3 regions of the Pragia fontium genome follow, and region 2 is predicted to be linked to each of the others. Evidence: predicted binding sites of a transcription regulator. Region 2 holds the regulator's gene; each other region holds the start of a gene.

Region 1 (4,295 bases), 1.9 Mb from region 2:
GGATGAGCCTCTGGCCTCGCTGGATGTACCGCGCAAACGGGAATTGATCCCTTATTTGGAGCGTTTGGCGCACGATGTGAATATTCCTATTCTGTACGTGACTCACAGTCTGGAAGAGATTTTACGCTTGGCTAAACAGGTTATCATTCTGGATGCGGGGAAAGTCAGGGCCTCTGGAGAACTGGAAACCGTTTGGGCTAGTGAAGCGATGAGCCCATGGTTACATCAGGAAGAGCGCAGCAGCATTCTTAATCTAACGCTACTTAAACAGCATGATAACTATCCAATGACTGGTTTGGCGTTAGGGGATGATTGCTTATGGGTCAGTAAGGTTGATGCTCGAGCCGGGGAAAAACTACGCGTGCGTATTAACGCTGCGGATGTATCTTTGGTATTAGCGCTGCCGCAACAAAGCAGCATTCGTAATATTCTGGCCGCTGAGGTCGTAGACGTGTATACATCGGAAGATAAGGTAGACGTCAAGTTATCCGTTGGTCAGCACTACCTCTGGGCTCGGATCACGCCATGGGCTCGAGATGAGTTGAATATTGTCGTAGGGCAGCGGCTGTACGCTCAAATTAAGAGTGTATCGATGAGTCGTGAAGCCTGGTAAAACAGCCGGTTATTCAGGGGAACCTGAATAACCAGTTTGGTTCAGCTACAGCACATATTGCCGAATAGTATTGGCAATTGCAGGTGTTTCATTCTCGCCAATAACCATATCGGCGTGGACTTTGACATCTTGGTTACTATTCCCCATCGCGACGCCTAATCCTACCTGCGTGAGCATACTCACATCGTTGAGGTTATCACCAAAGGCGATAACCTTATCCATACTGATACCCTGAGATTCAACCCATTCACGTAGCCGGTTACCTTTGCTGTTACCCTGTTGAGCAAGATCGATCTGGTTATGCCAGGATCGCTCACAGGAAAGCCCCAGTTCATCTTCTATCAGTGCGCTGAAGTGGTTTAAGGCATCGGTATCTTCGCTGGACGTGGCAAACTTCCACACGTTCTCTGCATTGTTAATGGCTGTTTCAAACGTATCGACATGCAGTATGTTTGGCCGTTGGTTCTCGGGCAGACGCTCTGACCAGGCATACCAGCGGGTAATATTGTCATCACGCTGTTCAAAGGTCATGGCATTATCAATATACATCAGGCTCTGAATAGGGTAATCACGTAACAGTTGTGCTACGCGTATTGCCTGTGTCTTGGTTAGCGGTGTTCCCGAGAGGACCTGCTGTTTTTGATAATCGTAGCTATAGGTGCCATTACAGCAGATGGCAGGGGTATCAAGTTGCAAGGCCTGATAAAAAGGGTGAATGGCCACATGGTGACGACCGGTCACAATGATCACCTTCACGCCTTGCTTACGCGCCTGAGTGAGCGCTTCGAGCGACTCTGGCAAGATCTGTTTCTGTGAGTTAAGCAAGGTTCCGTCTAGATCAAGTGCAATAATTTGATATTTCATAACCTGTATGTCATCTGTTTTTTATGAGTGGAAGAAGAATATCGGCATTAATTCGAGCATAAAACCCCCCGATTATCAAAGTTTAATTGTCAGCCTGAGCGGATAAGCATGATTAGTAACATATCTGTAATATTGCTGGAATATTCTATGCAAACGAATAACGCGGCTTACTGTATTTCTTGTGTGGTAAGTAAAGGCTTATTGACGGGTAAGTTATACATGTTATTGGAAATCAGGCGGATAAGCGTATTTATTCTATTGATGGGATAAAGCCTGTGTAATGTAGCGTTGTTAGAATGTCATAAAGATTTTTTTCAGACTTTTTTAAGCATAAATCTCTAGTAAACCAGTGTAAAAAAAATTTCTTAAAGCAGAATTTCGACACGAATTGAAGTTACCCGCCTTACGCAATGTAGCAGTATTAGTAGGAATTTTTTACTTATCCACTATTCCTGTGGATAACCTTGTGCATTAACGTTAGAAAAGCGGTTTTGGCCTAGGTATCATGCGGCTTGTTCGGATTTTGCCTGCATTCTCGACGATGATTAAAAATCATTTATTATCATGCAGTTAATTAAAATCAAGAGGCCTAAAACCAACGCATTTCCGTTTAGTATTATTCACCTATAGAATAAGTCGAAATATAAAATGTCAACTTTTTTCTGGGGATAAATTACATTTCTATAGCTTGACTATTCACCTTTATGGTTATACCTAGCAACTGACATTTTTGTTGTTTTAAAATTAAGCAGTTAGCTAAAGTTATTTTATACTGGATTAATATACAGTATAATGCAAGTAGCAAAAACCTGTCTAGCTCCACATAATAGATTTTGCGATCTTCACCGAACTTTGTTTTTAGGTCACTGGTTTTTCAATTCAGGTAGCATGAGCGATGAGTAAAACATTCAAATTAAATTCAGCCTTTCAACCCGCAGGGGATCAACCTGAGGCCATCAGACGGTTGAGTGAAGGATTAGAAGATGGATTAGCCCATCAAACGCTGCTTGGCGTAACGGGCTCCGGTAAGACCTTTACCATTGCCAATGTCATTGCTCAACTTGATCGACCAACAATGATACTTGCACCAAACAAAACGTTGGCGGCACAGTTGTACGGTGAAATGAAGGCTTTCTTTCCTGAGAATGCGGTAGAGTATTTCGTTTCTTACTATGACTACTATCAACCCGAAGCGTATGTACCCAGCTCTGATACGTTTATCGAGAAAGATGCCTCTATTAACGAACATATAGAGCAAATGCGCTTGTCTGCGACTAAAGCGTTATTGGAACGCCGCGATGTGGTGTTGGTTGCGTCGGTGTCTGCCATCTATGGTCTGGGCGATCCTGATGCCTATTTAAAAATGATGCTGCATTTGACCCGCGGCATGATTATCGATCAGCGTTCCATTCTTAAGCGGCTATCGGAATTGCAATATACCCGCAACGATCAGGTTTTTCAGCGCAGTACTTTCCGGGTACGTGGCGAAGTGATTGACGTTTTCCCGGCGGAATCCGATGAGTATGCACTGCGTATTGAACTATTTGATGATGAGGTTGAGCGGTTATCGGTATTTGATCCGTTAACCGGTCAGGTTCAACAAGTGGTACCACGTTTTACCATCTACCCTAAAACCCACTATGTCACGCCGCGCGAACGTATTCTGGAAGCGATTGAAGGCATTAAAGTGGAGTTGGCGGATCGCCGTAGAGTGTTGCTGGCAAATGATAAGCTGGTAGAAGAACAACGTCTGACCCAACGTACTCAGTTTGACATTGAGATGATGAATGAGCTGGGTTACTGCTCAGGAATAGAAAACTATTCGCGCTACCTGTCCGGACGTGGTGAGGGCTATCCGCCGCCAACCCTGTTTGACTATCTGCCGGCAGACGGTTTATTGGTGATTGATGAGTCCCACGTCACTGTGCCACAGATTGGGGGGATGTATCGCGGCGACCGTTCCCGTAAAGAGACGCTGGTAGAGTACGGTTTCCGCTTGCCTTCGGCACTGGATAACCGACCGCTGCGCTTTGAAGAGTTTGAACAACTGGCACCACAGACCATTTATGTCTCCGCTACGCCGGGCAATTACGAGCTGGAAAAATCAGGCGGAGAGATCATCGAGCAGGTGGTGCGTCCGACAGGGCTTCTGGATCCGGAGATTGAAGTCAGGCCGGTGGGCACTCAGGTTGACGACCTGTTATCCGAAATTCGTATTCGGGTAGAGAAGAATGAACGGGTACTGGTTACCACGCTAACCAAACGTATGGCGGAAGATCTGACGGAATATCTGGAAGAGCACGGCGAGCGAGTACGCTATTTGCACTCAGATATTGATACCGTTGAACGGGTGGAGATTATCCGCGATTTGCGCCTAGGCGAGTTCGACGTTCTGGTAGGAATCAACCTCTTGCGAGAAGGTCTGGATATGCCGGAAGTGTCGCTGGTTGCCATTTTGGATGCCGATAAAGAAGGCTTCCTGCGTTCAGAACGCTCGCTGATTCAGACCATTGGTCGCGCGGCGCGAAATCTGAACGGTAAAGCGATTCTCTACGGTGATAGAGTGACTAACTCGATGGCCAAGGCGATAGGGGAAACAGAACGGCGTAGAGCGCGGCAAATAGCGTATAACGCCGAGAATGGCATTGTGCCGCAGGGACTGAATAAGTCCGTTGAGGATATTCTGGAGTTAGGCCAGGGTCTGGGTACGCTGAAAAATAATAAAGGTCGCGGCAAGAAGAAAGCCGCAGAGCCAGCGGCAGACTACACTGCACTCACACCGCAGGCGTTGGATAAGAAAATCCGCGAGCTGGAAGGC
Region 2 (4,295 bases):
TGAAATCGATCAATATTGAGTTAATGTTGGCTAAAGTTCAAAAGCTCTGTGAACAACGCGCCGTGCGGTTAACGCCACAGCGTCAGTTAGTCCTACGTTTGATGGCCGAACAAAAAAATGCGATTAGCGCTTACGATTTATTAGACCTGCTGCGTTTATCTGAACCTCAGGCCAAGCCGCCAACAGTTTATCGCGCCCTCGACTTTTTATTAGAACAAGGATTCATTCATAAAATCGAGTCAACAAACAGCTATGTCGTGTGCCATCACGTTGGCGAACCACTGCATACTTCAGCCTTATTTATCTGTGATAGCTGTGGATTAGTGACTGAATATCATGCACAAGGCATCGATCGGTTATTAGAAGAGTTAGCGGAGAAAAGTCATTTTACTATTCAGCACAGCGTGTTAGAAACACACGGTGTTTGTTCTAAGTGTGTAAAAGCCTAAGTAAGTTATCTAAATTAATTATTATTAATTAATATTTAAATCATTATTTTAGAATACCCCACGATTTCATTTATTGTGTAAAAATAGTCATAACGCTATAAAGTTAAATGAATTATTTTATTATTAACAATAGACCTCATATCGATAAATATTTAATTAACAATAGGTTAATCAAATTAAAAACCCCTTTACCAGAGAAAAAACATTAAAACCAACATATAAAATCAAATTACTCAATTGAATCAGGATATCATCCTATTCGTATTTTTTATTTTATTCCCCCGTCAATAAAGGATATATTCTCATCATACTAACTATAAGTAACCTCGATCATTAATCACTATGCTATTCCCCTAATGTTAGGGGTAATTTTCCAAGGAAAACAACAATGAAGCAGTTTATATGGGCGCTTCTGACTATTGCTGGGACATTATCAAATACCCCTGCCAGGGCGACTGATGAGCTCATGAAACTTATTGATGATAATCAGCATCATACTTCCGTACAAAACTGGACGGAGATAACGGGCCTACCCGGTCAACTATCGGACAACTGGGAACTGGTAGAAACCGATCTGTCATCTATTTGGCTGTTAAAAAATGAAATTGACCCAAATCTGCTGGGACGAATCTCCGCTCAACAGTTAGAAGATAGCGTTCAGTTGAAAGATGAAGTTGACGCCATTGCCGAAAGCTTTGAGTTTCAATCAGCCAAATTAAAACGCAGTACCGAGGTTTATGGTGAAGTCTCAACTGAACAGCTTGAGGTCAGTACCAAAGACGGGAATCAGGATATCTCCGGTATATTTGTACTCATGAACTATCAGAATAAACTTTATACTTTGCTATTAACCAGCCATTACGATATTGCCCGACTAAAACAACATAAAAATAATTTAATGGATGGCATTTTTCTGACGAAGAAATAATGTCCAATATATTGCAGCAATAAAAAAGCGCCCAAAGGCGCTTTTTTGTATCGTACTTCTGCATCAGAAGCCAATCAGTATAAAATTACATCCAATCGCCGTTGCGAATCACGCCAACCGCAAGCCCTTCGATGGTCAGGCTTTGCTCACGTAAATCAACCTCGATAGGTGAAAACTCTTCATTTTCAGGTAATAGCTGAACAACGTTACCTTGCTTCTTCAAGCGCTTAACCGTCACTTCATCATCAATTCTGGCAACCACAACCTGACCGTTACGTACATCTTGAGTTTTATGTACCGCCAGTAAATCACCGTCCATAATACCAATATCTTTCATTGACATACCGCTAACCCGCAGCAAAAAATCAGCATGAGGTTTAAACAAAGCAGGATCAACTTGATAGTGGTTTTCAATATGTTCCTGCGCCAGCAACGGTTCTCCTGCAGCCACACGACCAATCAGTGGCAGCCCCTCTTGCTCGGTTTCCATCAACAGACGAATACCCCTTGAGGCACCGGTAACAATCTCAATAACGCCTTTACGCGCCAACGCTTTCAAATGTTCTTCAGCCGCATTAGGCGACTTAAACCCCAAAGTTTGGGCAATCTCAGCACGAGTTGGAGGCATACCTGACTGACTGATATGGTCACGAATCATGTCATAAATTTGCTGCTGTCTGGCGGTTAATGCTTTCATCTCTGGATTCCCTCAACCTGTTTTTATATACAGTTATGCTGTGAGTATATACAGGTATCCATTGGATGGAAACCTTAAAAAGATATATTTATGAGATAACTCAGAAAAAATGACTATAAAGAATGCTCACCCAAACAAACAGAGCCAGAAAAATCGTGACCAATACCGCCGCAGACCCCATATCTTTAGCCCGGCCTGACAACTCATGACGCTCGGTGCCAATGCGATCAACCACCGCTTCAATCGCGCTGTTAATAATTTCAAAAATCGCGATCAACACCACTGAGCTAATTAATAAAATACGTTCGATAATCGTCACATCCAGCCATGTTGCCAGCGCTATCGCCACCACAACCAGCGCCGTTTCCTGACGGAATGCTGCCTCATTCTGCCACGCGGCACGCAATCCTTTCCATGAGTATCCCGCTGCTTTAATAATGCGGGTTAGCCCCGTTGCCTGATTCATTTAATGACGTCCTCTAAAAAATTCTAACCAATTTTAGCAATTATCAGACATCACATCATCACAGATTACGTATAGTTCTGTTATTCTTGCAATTCACTATTTATATGAGGCTCGCAATATTTATGTCTGGTTGGCGTAAACTTTACTATAAGCTATTGAATATACCTATAAAAATGCTAGTTCGTAGCAAATGTATCCCTTCCGATCCCGTGGCTGAATTGGGATTAGATACCACACGCCCGATACTCTATGTTCTGCCCTATAACTCAAAAGCGGATTTATTAACCCTACGGGCCCAATGTTTGGCTCAGGAGTTACCCGATCCGCTAGAACCTTATGAAGTTGACGGTCAATTGCTGCCCCGTTATGTGTTTACTCATGACGGCCCACGGTTATTTAGCTATTACGCACCGAAAGAAGAATCCGTCAAACTGTTCCACGACTATTTGGATTTGCATCGCAATCATCCAGATTTAGATATTCAAATGGTTCCGGTATCGGTGATGTTTGGTCGTTCTCCTGGCCGTGAAGGTCATGGAAACACTGGCGCTCCTCGCCTACGCCTATTTAACGGGATTCAAAAATTCTTTGTTGTCCTGTGGCTTGGTCGCGATAGCTTTGTGCGTTTCTCTCAACCCGTGTCATTACGCCATATGGCGAACGAACATGGCACCGACAAGAGTATTGCGCAAAAACTCGCCCGCGTTGCGCGCATACACTTTGCCAGACAGCGTTTGGCGGCCACCGGTCCGAAACTGCCAATGCGTCAGGATCTGTTTAATAAACTGTTAACCTCTAAAGCCATTGAAAAAGCGGTAGAAGAAGAAGCAACGGCCAAAAAGATCTCTCTCACCAAGGCGAAACAAAACGCCGTGGATATTATGGAAGAGATCGCCGCCAACTTTAGCTATGAAGGCCTACGAGTAACCGATCGCGTCTTAAGTTGGACCTGGAACCGCCTCTATCAGGGTATCAATGTCCATAACGCCGAACGTGTACGTCAGTTGGCACAAGATGGGCACGGTATCGTCTATGCGCCAAGCCATCGCAGCCATATGGACTATCTGCTGCTCTCTTATGTGCTCTACCATCAAGGGCTGGTACCGCCGCATATCGCCGCAGGTATTAACCTGAACTTCTGGCCTGCTGGCCCGATTTTCCGCCGTTTGGGCGCGTTCTTTATTCGCCGTACTTTCAAAGGCAATAAACTTTACTCCACCGTATTCCGTGAATATCTCGGGGAGCTGTTTAACCGCGGCTACTCCGTTGAGTATTTCGTTGAAGGTGGGCGCTCACGTACCGGTCGTTTGCTGGAGCCGAAAACCGGCACCCTTTCCATGACCATACAGGCCATGCTACGCGGCGGTAATCGTCCTATCACCGTGGTACCGGTTTATATTGGTTATGAGCACGTAATGGAAGTGGGTACTTACGCCAACGAGCTACGCGGTGCCACCAAAGAGAAAGAGAACTTGTGGCAGGTTGTGCGCACCATGCGTAAGCTGCGTAACTTGGGAATGGGCTATGTTAACTTCGGTGAACCTATTCCACTGATGACGTACCTCAATCAGCATGTTCCGGACTGGCGTGACGCTGTCGATCCGATAGAAACCCCTAGACCAAACTGGCTAACGCCAACGGTTAACCAGATCGCCAACCGGCTGATGACCAATATCAATAATGCGGCAGCGGCCAATGCCATGAACCTGTGTTGTACCGCATTACTGGCCTCTCGCCAGCGCGCCTTAACCCGTG
Region 3 (4,295 bases), 730 kb from region 2:
TACCATTAAACTCTATGAGCCAAAGACCCGTTTGTTTTCATCCATTAATCGCACTCTGGGAGAAGGGATTGCCCATTTGCTATCGGCACAGATTCTGACTGGTACGCTGGATCAGCAAAAACAATTGTTATCCCAGTCGGAAATAAAATTGCTGCATGCACAGGTTAATCCCCACTTTCTGTTTAATACATTGAATACGTTGTCGGCAGTGATTCGAAAAGACCCTGGTCACGCTCGACGGCTGGTTCTTTCGTTATCTACCTTCTTTCGTAAGAACCTGAAGCGTAGCAATGATGTGGTTAGCCTAAGTGATGAGTTGGAGCATATTAACGCCTATTTGGAAATAGAGAAGGCGCGCTTTGCTGACCGATTAACCGTTGAAATTGATATTCCTGATGTTTTATTACCTTTATCTCTACCGGCATTTTCACTACAGCCGATTGTAGAAAATGCCATTAAGCATGGGACTTCCCAGATGTTGACGACAGGGTGTATCACGATTAAAGGCCATCATGAAGTTTCAGATATGGCTCATCAGTCATTGGTTCTGACGGTAGAAGATAATGCCGGACTTTACCAGCCTCGCCCCAATGGCGATGGATTAGGGATGAGTCTGGTCGACCGGCGCATCAAAGGCCGATATGGCTATGATTACGGTATCAAGGTTGAAAGTGAGTTTGAGAGTTTCACCAGAGTCGTGATTCGGGTACCTATTATTACCGCCGGAAATGATGAGCTTTTTGAAAGTCGCCCAACCGCTTAAGTAACATTTTTGACCGCTTAACGGGCTAAGCAACCGCTTATATATAATTAACTGTATCGTTTTTTACAAACGGGTATGGTGGTGCTCTGGAAACTCTCCCTGGGAGTGGCAGCATAAAGTTAATGGTTACTGCTGATCGGTGGAATAGCTATTCCACGCCTGATGAAAAGGTATCGATATGTAGACCTCTATCGTGCTGTCGGCATTGCTTTTTGCCATCCTGTTTTTTCTGCTCCGTTAAAATATCGCTATCCTTTACATCATCAAGATGAAAGGGCTATCGATGGGAATGTAACGGCTAATGCTTAATCCTATATAAGTTAGTCGGTCTTCGAGTGGTAAAGCCGGGCAATATGCCCGGCTTTTTTATGGTTCTTAAGTAAAGTATCAGTGAGCTTTTGCTATTTTTTATTATTGCGGGGCGTTTTAATCCTACAATGTATAAAAATCAAAAGAGTATTGATTTTAGCGTGGGTTCTCTTGCTAAATGTATCAATTGCACGGGGGAACATTAGCATGACACTTGACCATATCATTAGCCTTACCATGAATTTTGTCCGTAACCATCAAGTATGGGGGCCACCAATTGTCTTTTTTTTGGCATTTGGCGAATCCATTGCTTTCCTCTCCCTATTAATTCCGGCCACGGTGATCTTGATTGGCATCGGTGCGATTATCGGTGAAAGTGGTATTACTTTTTGGCCCCTGTGGGTGGCGGCTTCAGCCGGTGCATTTTTTGGCGATTGGATTTCCTACTGGTTTGGTCGGCACTACAAAGAAAAGGTGGCGGAAATGTGGCCGTTATCGCGCAATCCGCAGATGCTGGTGCGCGGCCAGCACTTTTTTGATCGTTGGGGAACCGTTGGGGTCTTTATCGGGCGTTTCTTTGGTCCGTTGCGTGCAACCGTCCCTTTGGTGGCCGGCATCTGTGATATGCCCTCCAAGCCGTTTCAAGCAGTTAACCTCTCTTCGGCAATTCTATGGGGTTTTCTGATGTTAGCGCCCGGCGCCTTTGGTTTGCAGTGGATCACCCATTATTTGAGTTTTTAAACCGGACTTGTTTGATGATTATGCGAACAGTCAGGCAAAGCGCGATAAAACGGTCTGGACATTTATACAGTATTCTCTTACTTTTAACGCTTATTGAATAGCAACGCCAACATCCGGAGGCGCGGTGGATAGCAGCTTAATAATGATTATGGCCGCAGGTGTCGCAGGGCTAATCGTGGGCGGACTGGTTTCGGTGCTTTATAGCCAACGGCATAATCTGCAACAGGAAAGCCAAATTACATTATTAAAGTCTCAGCTTGATCAAGCCTGGTCTGAGAATGATGAGCTAGTGGCTGAGCGACAAAAACAGCGTCAGGAACTCCAACAGGGGCAACTGGAACAGCGTGATACGCTTGCTCGTTTAGCCGCGCTACAGGAAAAGTCGCAGCAGCAGCTATTGTGGCATGAAGAGTGTGAACGTTTAAATCAGGAACTACGTAGTCTGCAAGGCATTAATAATGCATTGGAAGTTGAACTACGTGAAATGTCGACCCGCCTTGAAGAAACGCGTTTTGCCGCAGAAGAAAAACAGCGCCTGCTGATTAACAGTGAGCAGCGTTTAACCGTGCAGTTTGAAAATTTAGCTAACCGCATTTTTGACCAAAGCGGCCGCAAGGTTGACGAGCAAAATAGACAAAGTTTGGATCGACTATTGGTTCCTTTGTGTGAGCAACTGGACGGGTTTCGCCGTCAGGTTCAGGATAGCTATGGGCAGGAAGCGCGGGAGCGTCATACCTTGACCCATGAGATTCGCAATTTGCAGCAGTTGAATGCCCAAATGGCTCGCGAAGCCCTGAACTTAACCAAAGCCTTGAAAGGGGATAATAAAACCCAAGGTAACTGGGGCGAAGTGGTGCTCAGTCGGGTGCTTGAAGCATCGGGGCTGCGTGAAGGCTACGAATATCGGACCCAAGTGAATATTCGTGGCGAAGAGGGAAATCGGCAACAGCCGGACGTGATTGTTAATCTTCCACAGGGAAAAGATGTGGTTATTGACGCTAAAATGTCGCTGGTGAGCTACGAGCGTTATTTTAACAGTGAAGATGAGCAAGAACGGGCCCAAGCGATTAATGAACACGTTGCCTCTGTCCGATCGCATATTCGCCTGCTGGGGCGTAAAGACTATCAGCAACTGCCAGGATTACGCTCTTTAGATTATGTGTTGATGTTTATTCCGGTAGAACCGGCATTTTTATTGGCTATCGATCGCCAGCCAGAATTAATCAGCGAAGCGCTACAGCAAAATATTATGTTAGTGAGTCCGACGACGCTATTAGTGGCGTTGAGAACGATCAGTAACTTATGGCGTTATGAACATCAGAGCCAGAACGCTCAGCAAATTGCCGATCGCGCTGCGCGGCTTTATGACAAACTAAGACTGTTTATTGATGATATGATGTCACTCGGCCTTAGTTTGGATAAGGCCCATGATAATTACCGGCAGGCGATGAATAAGCTATCTCAAGGAAGGGGTAACGTTATCGGTCAAGTGGAGGGCTTCCGCGCGTTAGGGGTTGAAGTCAAACGGCCGATAAATCCGACGATATCGGAGCCAGCTGTCGCTGAATCGTTATCAGAAATACCGAATAATATTACCTTGTCAGAGCATTCTGCTGATATTCCCAAAGAATAGCAAAAAAGAGTTAGTGGGTGGGTATGTTTCAAGGGGTTTCTGGTAAACTGAGCCGATTTTAATTCTTATTACCAACTATTGAACCAGGCTATAAAAATGATGAAGGATTCGCAGGAAACAACACATTTTGGTTTCCGCACGATCGAAAAAGATGAAAAAGTGGCGATGGTTGCGGAAGTTTTCCACTCTGTGGCGTCTAAATATGATTTGATGAACGATCTAATGTCATTTGGTATCCATCGTATATGGAAGCGTTTTACTATTGATTGCAGCGCCGTTCGTGAAGGGCAAAAAGTGCTCGATTTAGCCGGTGGTACCGGTGACCTGACGGCTAAGTTTTCGCGTTTAGTTGGCGAAAAAGGCGAAGTGGTACTGGCTGACATTAACGATTCTATGCTGAAAATGGGGCGTTCTAAACTGCGTGACATGGGCATTGTTGGTAATGTGAACTATGTACAAGCGAATGCTGAAGCGTTGCCTTTCCCGGATGATTACTTTGATTGCATTACCATTTCCTTTGGACTGCGTAATGTCACCGATAAAGATAAAGCCTTAAGATCGATGTTCCGAGTCTTAAAGCCAGGCGGTCGCCTACTGGTATTAGAGTTTTCTAAGCCGGTGGTTAAGCTACTGAATACCGCTTATGACGCATACTCTTTCCACGTATTACCGAAAATCGGTGAAATGATCACCCGCGATGCGGATAGCTATCGCTATTTGGCCGAGTCTATCCGTATGCATCCCGATCAGGATACCTTAAAAGGGATGATGGAAGAGGCGGGTTTTGACAATGTTAACTACTTTAACCTGACCGGCGGTATTGTCGCATTGCACCGTGGTTTTAAGTTT

Evidence for each region. Region 2 encodes LexA, which represses DNA repair genes until DNA is damaged. Its sites were predicted from a motif close to TNCTGTATGTACATACAGNA; they were not measured.
Region 1: uvrB (excinuclease ABC subunit UvrB) is a predicted target of LexA. The motif match lies at 2,248-2,267, and genes of this name have one in related genera.
Region 3: rmuC (DNA recombination protein RmuC) is a predicted target of LexA. The motif match lies at 1,866-1,885, and genes of this name have one in related genera.

The regions. Positions count from the first base shown of each region.
Region 1 covers NZ_LR134531.1:1,526,258-1,530,552, forward strand. Annotated here, with positions in the region: gene modC (molybdenum ABC transporter ATP-binding protein ModC) at 1-613, shown strand, start outside; gene EL341_RS06720 (pyridoxal phosphatase) at 659-1,477, opposite strand; gene uvrB (excinuclease ABC subunit UvrB) at 2,373-4,295, shown strand, end outside.
Region 2 covers NZ_LR134531.1:3,470,643-3,474,937, forward strand. Annotated here, with positions in the region: gene zur (zinc uptake transcriptional repressor Zur) at 1-449, shown strand, start outside; gene EL341_RS15020 (hypothetical protein) at 838-1,377, shown strand; gene lexA (transcriptional repressor LexA) at 1,463-2,074, opposite strand; gene EL341_RS15030 (diacylglycerol kinase) at 2,175-2,540, opposite strand; gene plsB (glycerol-3-phosphate 1-O-acyltransferase PlsB) at 2,663-4,295, shown strand, end outside.
Region 3 covers NZ_LR134531.1:158,566-162,860, forward strand. Annotated here, with positions in the region: gene EL341_RS00590 (sensor histidine kinase) at 1-763, shown strand, start outside; gene EL341_RS00595 (DedA family protein) at 1,280-1,813, shown strand; gene rmuC (DNA recombination protein RmuC) at 1,938-3,446, shown strand; gene ubiE (bifunctional demethylmenaquinone methyltransferase/2-methoxy-6-polyprenyl-1,4-benzoquinol methylase UbiE) at 3,543-4,295, shown strand, end outside.